DNA from 2 places in the Pseudomonas sp. YNh genome. Region 1 is predicted to be linked to the other one. Evidence: riboswitches for the same ligand, from Rfam matches in the RefSeq annotation. Region 1 holds a riboswitch; the other holds the start of a gene.
What was found. Region 1 has a riboswitch for cobalamin ahead of cobW (cobalamin biosynthesis protein CobW). Riboswitches for the same ligand answer to the same signal wherever they lie in the genome.
Positions count from the first base shown of each region.

Region 2: it holds a riboswitch for cobalamin, as region 1 does, so the genes downstream of both, WF331_RS18030 (CbtB domain-containing protein) here and cobW (cobalamin biosynthesis protein CobW) in region 1, are expected to answer to the same signal.

Region 1 is NZ_JBBMRJ010000012.1:135,991-143,227, reverse strand. It holds gene WF331_RS14895 (ATP-binding cassette domain-containing protein) at 1-289, opposite strand, end outside; gene WF331_RS14890 (hypothetical protein) at 633-992, opposite strand; gene WF331_RS14885 (glyoxalase superfamily protein) at 989-1,366, opposite strand; cobalamin riboswitch at 1,468-1,683, shown strand; gene cobW (cobalamin biosynthesis protein CobW) at 1,784-2,851, shown strand; gene cobN (cobaltochelatase subunit CobN) at 2,855-6,616, shown strand; gene WF331_RS14870 (ATP-binding protein) at 6,618-7,237, shown strand, end outside.
Region 2 is NZ_JBBMRJ010000017.1:33,576-40,812, forward strand. It holds gene WF331_RS18025 (TonB-dependent receptor plug domain-containing protein) at 1-2,015, shown strand, start outside; cobalamin riboswitch at 2,183-2,406, shown strand; gene WF331_RS18030 (CbtB domain-containing protein) at 2,501-2,689, shown strand; gene WF331_RS18035 (CbtA family protein) at 2,699-3,385, shown strand; gene WF331_RS18040 (cobalamin biosynthesis protein) at 3,385-3,774, shown strand; gene cobM (precorrin-4 C(11)-methyltransferase) at 3,808-4,560, shown strand; gene WF331_RS18050 (DUF1272 domain-containing protein) at 4,627-4,869, shown strand; gene WF331_RS18055 (response regulator transcription factor) at 5,092-5,706, shown strand; gene WF331_RS18060 (transporter substrate-binding domain-containing protein) at 5,720-7,237, shown strand, end outside.

The DNA of each region.
Region 1 (7,237 bases):
CGAGCGCCGCAACCACCGCCCCCACCTGCGCCAGGTCGGCAAGCGTGGCGCTGCGCTCGATTACCTGCTGGTTCAGCAGATGGACAGGCCCACGGCGCCTGCACTGGCCGCTGCTCGGTGCACGCTGGCCGGCGAGAACCTGCCCTAGCAGGCTCTTGCCCACGCCATTGCGCCCGACCAGGCCGGTACGCCGTTGGTCGAAGGTTTCGTTGAGGTCGGTAAACAGTACCCGGCCATCAGGCAAGGCCAAACAGACGCTGTCCAGCGTCAGGATCGACGTGTTCGTCATGCACAACTCCACAAATGCCGCGACATCTCCGGAGCAAACCGGAGGCTGAAGACTGGCCGTCGAATGGACGGCGGCATTAATGGCGCATTGGACGAATACCTCATACTGGGGGAGTGCGTAGCCTAACGGCCCGCTGGGGGCGGGTAAAGTACCGCCCGCCGTGTATGGGTTTCCTGCACGGGCCTCATCGCCGGCAAGCCAGCTCCCACAGGAACTGCGCTGCCTCCAGGCCGGCGCGGTCAAGGTGAGAACTGCGCTGGCTTCAGGCCGGTGCGGTCAGGTGGGAGCTGGCTTGCCGGCGATGCGCCGCGTGAGCGGCGCCCGATCTTGACTGGCCCTGAGCTCAGTGCCCCGTCAAGCGCTTGGCCCAGTCGCCTCCGTGGCTCTGTTTGCAGGCCTCTTCGCTGTCAAACCGTACATGCCAGGCCGGGTGATCCAGTTGTATGCCGGCGTGGTCCAACGCCTGGCGGGTCAGCGCAAGCATGCGTGCCTTTGCTTCACCCGCCACAGCAGCGACTTTCTCGGCCTCTTGGTCAAACACCCAAGTAATACGCAGGCTGGCCGGGAAGTTCTCAGGATCCAGGCGATGGGTGAGCCAGGTGAACCCGACGATTTCTGCCTTGGCGGTTTCACAGGCGTCCGTCAGGCACGCTACCAGCTCCCGCTCCAGGCGGGCCATTTCGCGTTTGCCCAGCGCCTTCACAGGTTGGCCTCGTCATCGATCTGCTGGCAGAAGCGCAGGCGGTTGCCGAACGGGTCGCACACCTGCATCTGCAGGCCCCAGTCCAGGCGCTCGGCTTCGGGCCGGGCGTAACCGTACTGTTTGCCTTGCAGTTCATGCTCCAGCGCCCGCAGGTCGTCGAGGCGGGCAAACACTGTAGAGCCGGGGCAGGCATCGCCATGGTGCTCGGTAAGGTGCAGTATCAGGCCATCACGGTGAATCTGCATGTACAACGGCAGGTCCGGGCTGAAGCGGTGCTCCCAGTCCAGGCTGAAGCCGAGGAAATCCATGTAGAACTCCCTGGCCTTGTCGACCGAGAAGATGCGCAGTACCGGTATGGCGGGGGCGAGGGGCATGGGGCGTCCTTGACAGTGGGCAAAGTCGCCACTGTACCGCAGTGCCGCCAAGAGTTGTCGGCACGCCCCGCAGCAATGGTTGACCACCCGCCAGCCACTGCGTAGCCTTGCCACTTCGAGGTTCTTCGGCCAGGCCGAAGCTAAGACGGGAACGCGGTAAAAGCCGCGGCTGCCCCCGCAACTGTAAGCACCGACAACGGATCGACACAGCCACTGCGCCAACGCGCGGGAAGGCGTCATCCCGCCAGCCCGCGGTTCAACTGAACGGGGGATGGAACGGTGCAAGCCAGGAGACCTGCCTCGCAACGTTTTCGACTTTCAACCGGGCGGGGTGATCCGGTGGCGAACAAGCCCGGCCGGCCTGGCCCGCGGCTGTCGTCCTGCATGCCCGCGCCACTCTGCCAAGGGCAATGCGACATGAAAACACTGGCCAAGCTTCCCGTTACCATCGTTACCGGCTTCCTCGGCTCGGGCAAGACCACCTTGCTGCGCCACATGCTCGACAACGCCCAGGGCCGCCGCATTGCGGTCATCGTCAACGAATTCGGCGAACTGGGCATCGACGGCGAAATCCTCAAGCAGTGCAGCATCGGTTGCACCGAGGAAGAAGCCAGCGGCCGTGTCTATGAACTGGCCAACGGCTGCCTGTGCTGCACCGTGCAGGAAGAGTTCTTCCCGGTCATGCGCGAGCTGGTAGCTCGCCGCGGCGACCTGGACCACATCCTGATCGAGACCAGCGGCCTCGCCCTGCCCAAGCCGCTGGTGCAAGCCTTCCAGTGGCCGGAAATCCGCAACGCCTGCACTGTCGACGCGGTCATCACCGTGGTCGACAGCCCGGCCGTGGCCGCCGGCACGTTTGCCGCCTACCCGGACCAGGTCGATGCCCAGCGCAAGCTCGACCCTAACCTGGACCACGAATCGCCACTGCATGAGCTGTTCGCCGATCAGCTGGCCAGCGCCGACCTGGTGGTACTGAACAAGGCCGACCTGATCGACGCGGAAGGCCTGGCCAAGGTCCGCGCCGAAGTGGCCGAAGAACTGCCGCCGGCAGTCAAGGTGGTCGAGGCCAGCAGCGGCAAGCTGCCACTGGAGGTGCTGCTGGGCGTGGGCGCCGAGTCCGAGGCACACATCGATGGCCGCCGCACCCACCACGATTCGCACCACGACGGCGATGATCATGACGACCATGATCACGACGCCTTCGATTCCATCTCCATCGACCTGCCAGAGGCTGACGAAAGCCTGCTGCTCGACGCCCTGACCCAGCTGGTGGTGGAATTCGGCATCCTGCGCGCCAAAGGTTTCGCGGCCATCCCGGGCAAACCGATGCGCCTGCTGGTACAAGGCGTGGGTACGCGTTTCGACAAGCACTTCGACCGCGCCTGGCGTGCCGACGAGCCGCGCATCACCCGCCTGGTGCTGATCGGCCAGGAACTGGACGCTGCCCAGCTGGAAGCGCGCCTGCGCCAGGCCTTGGGCGCCTGACCCGTGCACCTGCTGCGGACCCAGCCCGGCGGCTTCGTGCCGGACGACAGTATTGCCGATCTCGGCCAGACACCCGCCGAGCTGGTGATTCTCTGCAGCGGCGATTCGCACCTGGCGCTGCTCGCCGATACCGCCGAGCAATTGCCTGAAGGCTTCCCCAGCCTGCGCCTGGCCAACCCGATGCAGGTGCAGAACCACGCTTCGGTCGACCTGTATGTCGACCAGGTGCTGCGCCATGCCAAGGTCATCCTGGTGTCGCTGCACGGCGGTGTCGGCTACTGGCGCTATGGTGTTGAACAACTGGTCGAGCTGGCCGCCCGTGGCGTGCAGCTGATACTGGTGCCGGGCGATGATCGACCGGACCCGGAGCTGACCCGCCTGGGCACCGTCGCGGGCGACCAGGCCGAGCGCCTCTGGCACTACTTGCGCCAGGGCGGCAAGGCCAATGCCATCAACCTGTTCAACTGCCTGGCCAACCAGTGGCTGGGCCGCGATTATGCCTGGGACGAGCCGCAACCCTTGCCGCGCACCGCTGTGTATCACCCGGCCAAGGGCAGTGTGGCACTGGAAGACTGGTACCCGCACTGGCACCCGGATTACCCGGTGGCGCCGCTGCTGTTCTACCGCTCCCACTTGCAGGCGGCCAACACCGCGTTCATCGACGTGTTCTGCCAGCGCCTGCAAGCCGCTGGCTTGAACCCGTTGCCGATTGCCGTGGCCAGCCTAAAGGAAAGCGCCTGCCTGGAGCAGGTCGAGGCCTGGCTGGACGAAGTCGGTGCCGAAGTGCTGGTCAATACCACCGGTTTTGCCCTGTCCAGCCCCGAACGGCCCAACCTGCGCCCGTTCCGCCGTGACATTCCGGTGCTGCAGGCCATCTGCGCGCAGGACAACCAGCCCGGCTGGGAAGCCAGCGAACAGGGGCTCGGTGCGCGCGACCTGGCCATGCACATCGCCTTGCCCGAACTGGACGGGCGCATCATTACCCGCCCGGTCAGTTTCAAGGACATGGCCTGGCGCAGCGAGCGCAGCCAGTCCGACGTGGTGTGCTACCGCGCCCACCCCGAGCGCATGGACTTCGTCGCCGAGCTGGCCCGCCGCTGGGTCGAGCTGGCGCGCCTGCCCAACGCCCAGAAACGCGTGGCCCTGGTAATGGCCAACTACCCGACCCGCGATGGCCGCATTGGCAACGGCGTTGGCCTGGACACGCCCGCTGCCGCACTGAACATTCTCAAGGCGCTGCAGACCGAAGGCTATCCGCTGGCCGATTTGCCGGACAGCGGCACGCAACTGATTCACCAGCTGCTCGGCGGCGTGACCAACGACCTTGACCACCTCGACCAGCGCCCTTGCGCCCAGAGCCTGAGCCTGGCCGACTACCAGGCCGCCTTCGAGCGCTTGCCCGAGGCCAATCGCCAGGCAGTGCTGGAGCGCTGGGGGCCGCCCGAGCAGGACCCGATGTACCGCAGCGGCCGGCTGATGGTGGCCGGCTTGCGCTTTGGCCTGACCTTCGTCGGCATCCAGCCCGCCCGGGGCTACCAGGTAGACCCCAGCGCGGTGTATCACGACCCCGACCTGGTGCCGCCGCACGGCTACCTGGCGTTCCACTTCTGGCTGCGCCACGCGTTCGCCGCCGACGCGGTGATCCACGTCGGCAAGCACGGCAACCTCGAATGGCTGCCCGGCAAGGGCGTCGGCTTGTCGGCGCAGTGCTGGCCGGACGCGCTGCTTGGCCCGCTGCCGAACATCTACCCGTTCATTGTCAACGACCCGGGCGAGGGCGCCCAGGCCAAGCGCCGTACCCAGGCGGTGATCATCGACCACTTGATGCCGCCGCTGACCCGTGCCGAAACCTACGGCCCGTTGCGCCACCTGGAGCAACTGGCCGACGAGTTCTACGAAGCGCAGCTACTCGACCCGCGGCGTGCCCGCGAGTTGCAGCGCGACATCCTCGAGCTGGTCAAGGTCAACCACATCGACCGTGAGCTGCAACTGGAAGGGCAGCTGGACGATGCCGCCGTCTGGCTGCCGCGCTTGGACACCTATCTGTGCGACCTGAAGGAATCGCAGATTCGCGATGGGCTGCACGTGTTTGGTCAATCGCCAGAAGGGCGGCTGCGCCTGGACACGCTGCTGGCGCTGTTGCGGGTCGAGCGTGGCGACGGTCGTGGCGGTAATGCCAGCCTGCTGCGGGCCTTGGCCAAGGCCTTGGTGCCAGGCTTTGACCCGCTCGATTGTGAGCTTGGGCTGCCCTGGCAGGGCGAACGCCCTGAGCAGCTTCTGGCCATGAGCAGTGAACCCTGGCGCACCTGTGGCGATACCCGCGAGCGCCTGGAGCTTTTGGCGCAGCAGGTGATCGAGCAAGCGCTGGGCGGCACCCTGCAGTTGCCTGAACCGAGCGAATGGCAGCCGGTGCACGACGTGGTGCAGGCTTTGCGCGAAGCGGTGGCGCCCAGCCTGGATGCCTGCGGCACTGCTGAAATGAGTGGCCTGCTGGCGGCGCTGGCCGGGCGATTCGTGCCTGCCGGCCCCAGCGGTGCGCCCAGCCGTGGCCGCCTCGACGTGCTGCCCACCGGCCGCAACTTCTATACCGTGGATGTGCGCAACCTGCCCACTACCACGGCCTGGCGCCTGGGCTTCGCCTCGGCCAGCCTGATCCTCGAGCGCCACCTGCAGGACCATGGCGATCACCTGCGCCAGCTTGGCCTGTCGGTGTGGGGCACGGCGACCATGCGTACCGGCGGCGACGACATCGCCCAAGCCATGGCGCTGATGGGTGTACGGCCGGTGTGGGCGACCGGCAGCCAACGCGTTGACGATTTTGAAATACTGCCGCTGAGCCTGCTCGACCGCCCGCGGGTGGATGTGACCTTGCGCGTTTCGGGCTTTTTCCGCGATGCCTTCGGCAACCTTATCCGCCTGTTCGATGCGGCCGTGCAGGCAGTGGCCGCGCTGGACGAGCCCGATGATCTCAACCCGTTGGCCGCCCGTGTACGCAGCGAGCGTGCCACGCTGCAAGCGCAAGGCGTAGACGCCGAGCAGGCCGCGCGCCAGGCAGGCTGGCGGGTGTTCGGCGCCAAACCCGGCGCGTATGGCGCGGGGGTGCAGAACGCTATCGACGGGCGCCTGTGGCACAGCCGCGACGATCTGGCCGAGGTCTACCTCAACCATGGTGGCTACGCCTACGGCGGCAGCGACGACGGCACCCCGGCCCGCACCCAGTTCGCCCAACGCCTGGCCAAAGTGCAGGCGGTGCTGCAGAACCAGGACAACCACGAACACGACCTGCTCGACTCGAACGATTACTACCAGTTCCAGGGTGGCATGCTGGCGGCGTCAGAAACCTTGTCCGGGGCGCCGGTGGCCAGCTACCACGGCGACCACAGCCAGGCAGACCGACCCCGCATCCGTACCCTCAAGGAAGAGCTGAACCGGGTGATCCGCGCCCGCGCGCTCAACCCCAAGTGGATAGACGGGGTCAAGCGCCACGGCTACAAGGGGGCCTTCGAGATAGCGGCGACGGTCGACAACCTGTTCGCCTTCGATGCCACCACCCACCTGATCGACGACCATCATTACCAAGGGCTGGCCGATGCCTACGTGCTCGACCCGGCTACCCGCGATTTCATGCGCGAGCACAACCCCGAGGCCCTGCGCGACCTTACCGAGCGCCTGCTGGAGGCCCAGCAGCGCGGGCTGTGGCAGGCGCCAGGCGACTACCGCGAAGCCCTTGAGGAACAACTGCTCGACGGCGAGGAACAGGCTTGAAATGAGTGAACCCGTGCAATTTCCGCTGGCCGCTGTGGTCGGTGCCGACGACCTGAAGCTGGCACTGTGCCTGACCGCCATCGACCCGAAAATCGGCGGAGTGCTGATCGAAGGGCCGCGTGGCATGGCCAAGAGCACCCTGGCCCGTGGCCTGGCCGACCTGCTTGGCGAAGGCCCGTTTGTCACCTTGCCACTGGGTGCCAGTGAAGAACGGCTGGTCGGCACCCTCGACCTGGATGCCGCGCTGGGGCAGGGCAAGGCGCAGTTTTCCCCGGGCGTGCTGGCCCAGGCCGACGGTGGCGTGCTGTATGTCGATGAGGTCAACCTGCTGCCCGACACGCTGGTCGACCTGTTGCTCGATGTGGCTGCCAGTGGCACCAACCGCATCGAGCGCGACGGCATCTCGCATCGGCACAGCGCCCGCTTCGTGCTGATTGGCACCATGAACCCGGAAGAGGGCGAGCTGCGCCCGCAGTTGCTCGACCGTTTTGGCCTGAACGTGGCCCTTGAGGGCCTGCCTGAGCCTGAGGCCCGTCAGCAGATCATTCGCCGGCGCCTGGCCTTCGACAGTGACCCGCAGGCTTTCTGCACGCAATGGGCTGCGGCCCAGGCGCAGTTGCG
Region 2 (7,237 bases), on a different contig from region 1:
GCGCCGCCGCCCAGTACGGCTCGGATGCGGTGGCCGGAGTGATCAACATCATCCTCAAGAGCGCCAGCAGCGGCGGCCACTACGAAAGCAGTTACGGCCAGCTGTACAGCGGCCAGGGCGAAACCATCAAGCTGGCGGGCGACCAGGGCTTCAGCCTGGGTGACGGCGGTTTCCTGCACCTGTCGGGCGAGGCACGCAAGCGCGGCACCGCCAACTGGATCGACAAGGCCGCCCCCGATTACCGCGCCTACTTCGAAGACGACCGCCAGGCCGCCTGGGACCACCGGGCGGTGAAGAACGGCGACCCTGACCTGCGCGCCTTCAACCTCGGTTACAACGCCGAGTTGCCCATCAGCGACGATTTGAAGCTGTATTCATTCGCCACTTATGCCGAGCGCAAGCTGGAGGCTTTCAACAACTACCGCCTGCCCAACAGCAACGCCTCGATCCCGGAGTTGTTCCCCGACGGGTATTTCCCGCTCAACAACATCAAGGACACCGACTACCAGTGGCTGCTCGGCGCACGTGGCGCCGCCGGTGCCTGGGACTGGGACCTGTCCACCACCTACGGGCGCAACAAGAACCAGCAGTCCAGCGACCTGACCATCAACCCCACCTACGGCCCGGCCTCACCAACCTCGTTCGATGACCTGGCGACGTTGCAGTTCGACCAGTGGGTGAACAACCTGGACATCACCCGCGCCTTCGATGGCCTGTTCGGCCTGGCGGTACCGACCCGCGTCTCGGCCGGCCTGGAGCACCGCTGGGAGCGCTTCCGGACCTTCGCCGGCGACCCAATCGCCTACAGCGTCGGGCCCTACACCTACCCGGCTACCCTGGCAGACGGGCGCCCCAACCCGCTCTATGCGCTGGCCAACGGCCAGACCGCCGTGGGCGCCCAGGCTGCGCTGACCATTCGCCCGGAAGACGAGGCCGATGTGAAGCGCAACAACTATGCCGCCTACATCGACCTCGGCCTGGACCTGACGCCGCGCTGGTACCTGGGCGCCGCCGCGCGCGTCGAGCACTACGACGACGACTCGGGCAACACCGCCAGCTTCAAGCTCAATTCACGCTATGAACTGAGCGAAACCGTGGCGGTACGCGGCACCCTGGGCAGCGGCTTCCGCGCCCCGTCGCTGACCCAGAGCGGCTACACCGTCAGCGACAACCGCACCGCGCTGGACGCCGACGGCAATGTAGTGCCGGCCTTGCGCCGCACCGTGGCGCCCGGCAGTGCCGCCGCGCTGGCATTCGGCGGCGACAAGCTCGACCCGGAGAAATCGCGCAACGCCGGCCTTGGCCTGACCTGGCAACCGGCGCGCCGCACCAGCGTTACCCTGGACACTTACCTGATCGACATTGACGACCGCATCCTGCTCACCGAAAACCTCTACGACCGGCAGAACGGTGCCGGTGCCATTGGCGACATCCTCGAATCGCTGGGCCTGGCACGCACAACCTGGATCAACTACTACACCAACGCCTTCGACACCCGCACCCGCGGCCTCGACCTGGTGGGCGACCACACCAGCGAGTTCGGTGCCTGGGGCGATGTGCGCTGGACCTTGGGCTTCAACTGGAACAAGACGACCGTACGCGGCACCCGGGGTACGCCCGCAGCGCTGGCCGCCGCCGGTATCGACGTGGTCGGCCATGGCCGCGAGGGCGACCTGGTGGCAGCCTCGCCGAGAACCAAATGGGTACTGGGCAGCCAGTGGTTGCTGGGCAGCTTCACCGGCACCTTGCAGACCACCCGCTACGGCAAGGTCGAAACCTGGCAGCAGAACCAGGCCCAGGACCGCACCTTCGGCGCCAAGTGGATCACCGACCTGGACCTGTCCTACCTGCTGTTCGACAGCCTGACCGTCAGTGTGGGTGGCACCAACATCTTCAATGTGCGACCCGACAAGAACGGCGTGTACAACGCCAACGGCAACCAGGCGGCGTACGGCAACCCACCGTTCCACCCAGGTGGCGGCTATTGGTACACCAAGCTGGCCTATGACTTCTGAAGCATCTGCACATTTGCTCCTGGCCTGTGGGAGCGGGTTCACCCGCGAAGCATCCAACCCGGTGCATGGCACCGGCAAAGCCGGTGTTCGCGGGTAACCCCACTCCCACAGGTGTACCTTGCACCTTCGGTACTTGGCAATTGACGCAAACCCCGCCCCCATGCTCTCCTTATGCCTCACGTTCAGGTGCCCCCACAGGGGGTGAAACGGGAAACCGGTGCGTCCCAGGCCCTCCATCAGGGCCGGACAAGGCCGGTGCTGCCCCCGCAACGGTAAGCGAGTGAAGCGTCTGTACCACTGTGCCATGTAGTCCGGCATGGGAAGGTGACGCTTTCCAGGAGCCCTGCTCCTCCTCGCAAGCCCGGAGACCGGCCTGGCGTTCATGAACACCCCGCGGTGGGCGGGCGCTGTTGCATTCCCCTGGGCGGCCACGCATCGGGGATGCCGCGCTTGCCCGTTGCCAACAAAAAGCAGAGGAACGCGTCATGCCCGTCACCAGCACCAAGCAGCACAGCCTTGCCACACCCGTCACCCTCAGCCAGCGCGTCGTCATCGCCGTCGGCGCCAGCCTGCTGGGCCTGTGCCTGGTGTACTTCGCCGGCTTTTCGCACATCGAGGCCGTGCACAACGCCGCCCACGACACCCGCCACAGCGCCGCCTTCCCCTGCCACTGAGTACGCCTGATGATCACGCGCATTGCCCGTACCGCGGGCTTCAGCGGGCTGCTTGCGGCCCTGCTGCTGACCCTGCTGCAAAGCTTCTGGGTCGCCCCGCTGATTCTTGAGGCGGAAACCTACGAATCCTCGGCCCCGGCCGCACAGCACGAACATGGTGGCGAAGTGGCCGCCCATGAGCACAGCGCCGAAGCCTGGTCGCCGGAAGACGGTTGGCAGCGGGTGCTGTCCACCACCGGGGGCAACCTGGTGGTCGCAGTCGGCTTCGCCCTTATTCTCGCCGCCCTTTACAGCCTGCGCGAACCGCAGCGTGCCGGCACCGGTGCGCTGTGGGGCCTGGCCGGTTTTGCCGTGTTCTGCCTGGCCCCGACGTTGGGGCTGCCACCGGAGCTGCCCGGCACTGCTGCCGCCGACCTGGGGCAACGCCAGGCCTGGTGGATTGGCACGGCCAGCGCCACGGCCCTTGGCCTGGCCTTGCTGGTGTTCGCCCGCCACTGGCTACTGAAGGCGCTGGGCGCCGTGCTGCTGGTAATCCCCCATGTAATCGGCGCTCCGCAGCCCGAAGTACATGAAAGCCTGGCCCCCGAAGCACTGGAGACCCAGTTCAAGATGGCCTCCTGGCTGACCAACGCTGCCTTCTGGGTAGCCTTGGGCCTGCTCAGTGCGTGGCTGTTCCGCCGCTCCAGCCAGGCCTGATGTCGGCGTTCTACGCCGGCTTCGGCTGCCGCCGGGGCTGCCCGGTGGACACCCTGCAAACCCTGCTGCACCAAGCCCTGGCTAGCCAGGGCCTGGCGCTTGCCGACCTGCGCGGCATTGCCAGTATCAGCCTCAAGGCCGACGAAGCCGGCTTGCAGCAACTGGCCGAACGCCTTGGCTTGCCTTTGGTGCTGTACCATAGCGCGCAACTGCAAGCCTTTGAGCCGCTGCTCAGCCACCGCTCTGCCACAGCCCATGCCCACAGCGGCTGCTGGGGCGTAGCCGAAAGCGCGGCGCTGGCCCTCGCCAGCGAGCAGCCCGGGAGCACAGCCCGGTTGCTGCTGACCCGCCAGGTACTGGGCCCGGCGACCCTCGCCCTGGCCTGCTGAACAATTCGCTCCTCTTTCTTGCAAGGACTTTCCATGACGGTGTATTTCATCGGTGCCGGCCCCGGCGACCCGGAACTGATCACGGTCAAGGGCCAACGGCTGATCCGCCAGTGCCCGGTGATCATCTATGCCGGCTCACTGGTACCTGCTGCCGTGCTCGACGGCCACCAGGCCGAGACCGTGATCAACAGTGCCGAGTTGCACCTGGAGCAGATCATCGCCGCCATGCGCAGCGCGCACGAACAAGGCCAGGACGTGGCCCGGGTGCACAGCGGCGACCCCAGCCTGTACGGCGCCATCGGTGAGCAGATCCGCCACCTGCAGGCGCTGGGCATCGATTACCAGATCATACCCGGGGTCACGGCCACGGCGGCCAGCGCCGCTCTGCTTGGCTGCGAGCTGACCCTGCCACAGGTCGCGCAGACGGTGATCCTCACCCGCTATGGCGACAGTTCGCCAATGCCACCCGGCGAACAACTGGGCGACCTTGCGCGCCATGGCAGCACCCTGGCGATTCACCTGGGGGTCAAGCACCTGTCGCGAATCGTCGAACAACTGCTACCGCACTATGGCGCGCACTGCCCGGTGGCGGTGGTCCATCGTGCCACATGGCCTGACCAAGACTGGGTGCGCGGCACCCTTGGCGATATCGTCGAGCGCGTCGCAGCCAAGGATTTTCGCCGCACGGCGCTGATCCTGGTAGGCCATGTGCTCGGGGACACTCCATTCGCCGAGTCGGCCTTGTACCGTGCCGGGCACGCGCACCTGTACCGCCCTGGCGACTGAGCATTGCCAGCATTGCCACGGGCGTAGCAGACTCCGGGTTCCCGCCTGCGAACAGGAGTCACACCCATGCTGGAATTACGCCCCAACTGCGAGTGCTGCGATACCGACCTGCCGGGCGACAGCCCCGATGTGCTGATCTGCTCCTTCGAATGCACCTTCTGCCGCGCCTGCGCCGATACCCGCTTCAAGGGCCGCTGCCCCAACTGTGCCGGCCAGCTGGTGGCCCGCCCGACGCGGGTCGGCCAGGCGCTGGTCAATAACCCCGCTGCCACCCAACGCGTGAACAAAGCACACGCTGCTTGCGCCTGACTCCACACCTCAAACCAGGCATTGCCGCTTTGATAGGGTGATGCCTTTCCCGTTGCTTGTAGGACTTTTCAACAACAAGCGCGCGGATTATCAACACTTCTATACTCGGCATTACCAAACCTCGGGATTGGTCGTATCTTGCAGCGCTTCCGATTAACCCACTTGCAGACGTATTCCTGAGTGTTCCAGGAAGCGGACCACATCTTGACAGGAGTTTTCCACATGACAACCGTGCTGATCGTCGACGACCACCCCATTGTCCGACTGTCTTTGCGCCTACTACTGGAGCGTGAACGTTTTCATGTCGTTGGCGAGGTGGGTAACGGCAGCGAAGTGGCGCAGGTAGCCCGCGACCTGCGCCCGGACGTGGTAGTGCTCGACATCGGCCTGCCCGGCCTGGACGGCATGGAAGTGATCAAACGCCTGCAGTGCCTGGAGCCAGTGCCCAAGATCATGGTGCTGACCGGCCAGGCCACCGACCTGTACGTGCGGCGCTGTCTGGATGCCGGCATCGGCGCTTTCGTCACCAAGGAAGAAGACCACGAAGCGCTGCTGTTTGCCCTCAAGGCCCTGGTCAAGGGCTATTCGACCTTCCCGCAAATGTCGGTCAACAGCAACTCGCTGGAGAGCGAACCGGTACGCCTGGCCAGCCTGTCGAACCGTGAAATGGAAGTGCTGCGGCGCCTGGCGCGCGGCGAAAACAACAAAAATATCGGCACCTGCATGAACCTGAGTGCCAAGACCATCAGCACCTACCGGGGCCGTATCATGGAAAAGCTCAAGACCGAATCGCTGGTTGAAATGGTCGACCTGGCCAAACGCAACAGCGTCTACTGAGCGCTCGGCCGCCATGAAGCGCCTGCTGGCGTGCATGCTCCTGGCCATCGGCCTGTCCGGCCCCGCCGCGCTGCTGGCCGACAGCGAACCTCGCCAACTGCTGGCGCGCTCGGTCAGTGCCGCAGCGCCGTTGCAACTGTCCAGGGAAGACCGGGAGTGGCTGAAGCAACGCCAATACCTGGTGCTGGGCAGTTCGCGTCCCGACTATCCGCCCTTCGAACTCAACGCCAGCCAGCAGGACTACGAAGGCATTAGCGCAGACTACGCCGGCATCATCGCCGAGCAGCTGGGCATAAACGTCGAAGTACGGCGGTTCGACAACCGCCACGAGGCCATCGCTGCGTTGCGTGAGGGCAGTATCGACCTGCTGGGCAGCTCCAATGCCTTCGAGGCGGCAGATGCCCAGCTTGACCTGAGCACCCCGTATGCCGACGACATGCCCGTCATCGTCACCCGCGAAGGAACCAGCCTGAAGAACAAACCCGACCTCGCCGGCCTGCGCCTAGCGATGGTCGATCACTACCTGCCGGCCAGCACCGTACGCAATCTGTACCCCAAGGCGCAGTTAAGCCTGTACCGCTCGACCCTGGCCGGGCTGGCCGCTGTCGATCTGGGCGAGGCCGATGCCTACCTGGGCGATGCCATCAGTACCGATTTCACGATTGGCAAGAGTTACCAGGGCACGCTCAGAATCGACCACTTCTGCCAGGTCCCTGCGGGGGCATTTGCCTTTGCCCTGGCCAGCGACAACCCTCGCTTGCGTCGGTTGGTCGACATGGCGCTAGCCCGCATCACCGACAGCGAGCGGCTGAATATCCTGCGCCGCTGGAGCAGTGGCCACACCAGCCTGCTGCTGCAGCGTCACCTCACCGCCTTGAGCAAGGAAGAGGAAGCCTGGATCGCGGCCCACCCCAACATCAATGTCTTGGTCAACACCTCGTTGGCGCCACTGACGTTCAACGACGCCGAACACCGCCCAACCGGCATCACCCTGGACCTGCTGAAACAGATTTCGCTGCGCACAGGGCTGCACTTCAGCGCGGTCGAAAGCGATTCGGCGCAGGCAATGGTCGAGCGTCTGGCCCGTGGCGATGCACAAATGATTGGCGCATTGGGCTATGGCGCGGATCGCGCGAAACAACTGCGCTTTACCCGCCCCTACCTGGTCAGCCCACGCGTTCTGGTTACCCTTAGCGACAGTACTTTCCCGGCACAGGCCAAGGCGCTGGATGGTCAGCGCATCGCCGTGGTACGCGGCTCGCCGCAGCGGGCGCTGCTGCAACAACGCTACCCGCAGGCCCGGCTGGTGGAAGTGGACAACCCGCTCGGTCTCATGGAGGCCGTGGCCGGGGGGGCTGCCGACGTTGCCCTTAGCAGCCATATCAACGCCGCCTACTACATCAGCCATGTTTTCAAGGGCCGCTTGCGCATCGCCAGCGTGCTGGACGACGACCCGGCCATTGCCGCATTCGCCGTGGCCGCGGACCAGCCGCAGCTACAGGCCATCCTCGACAAGGCACTGCTGAGCATT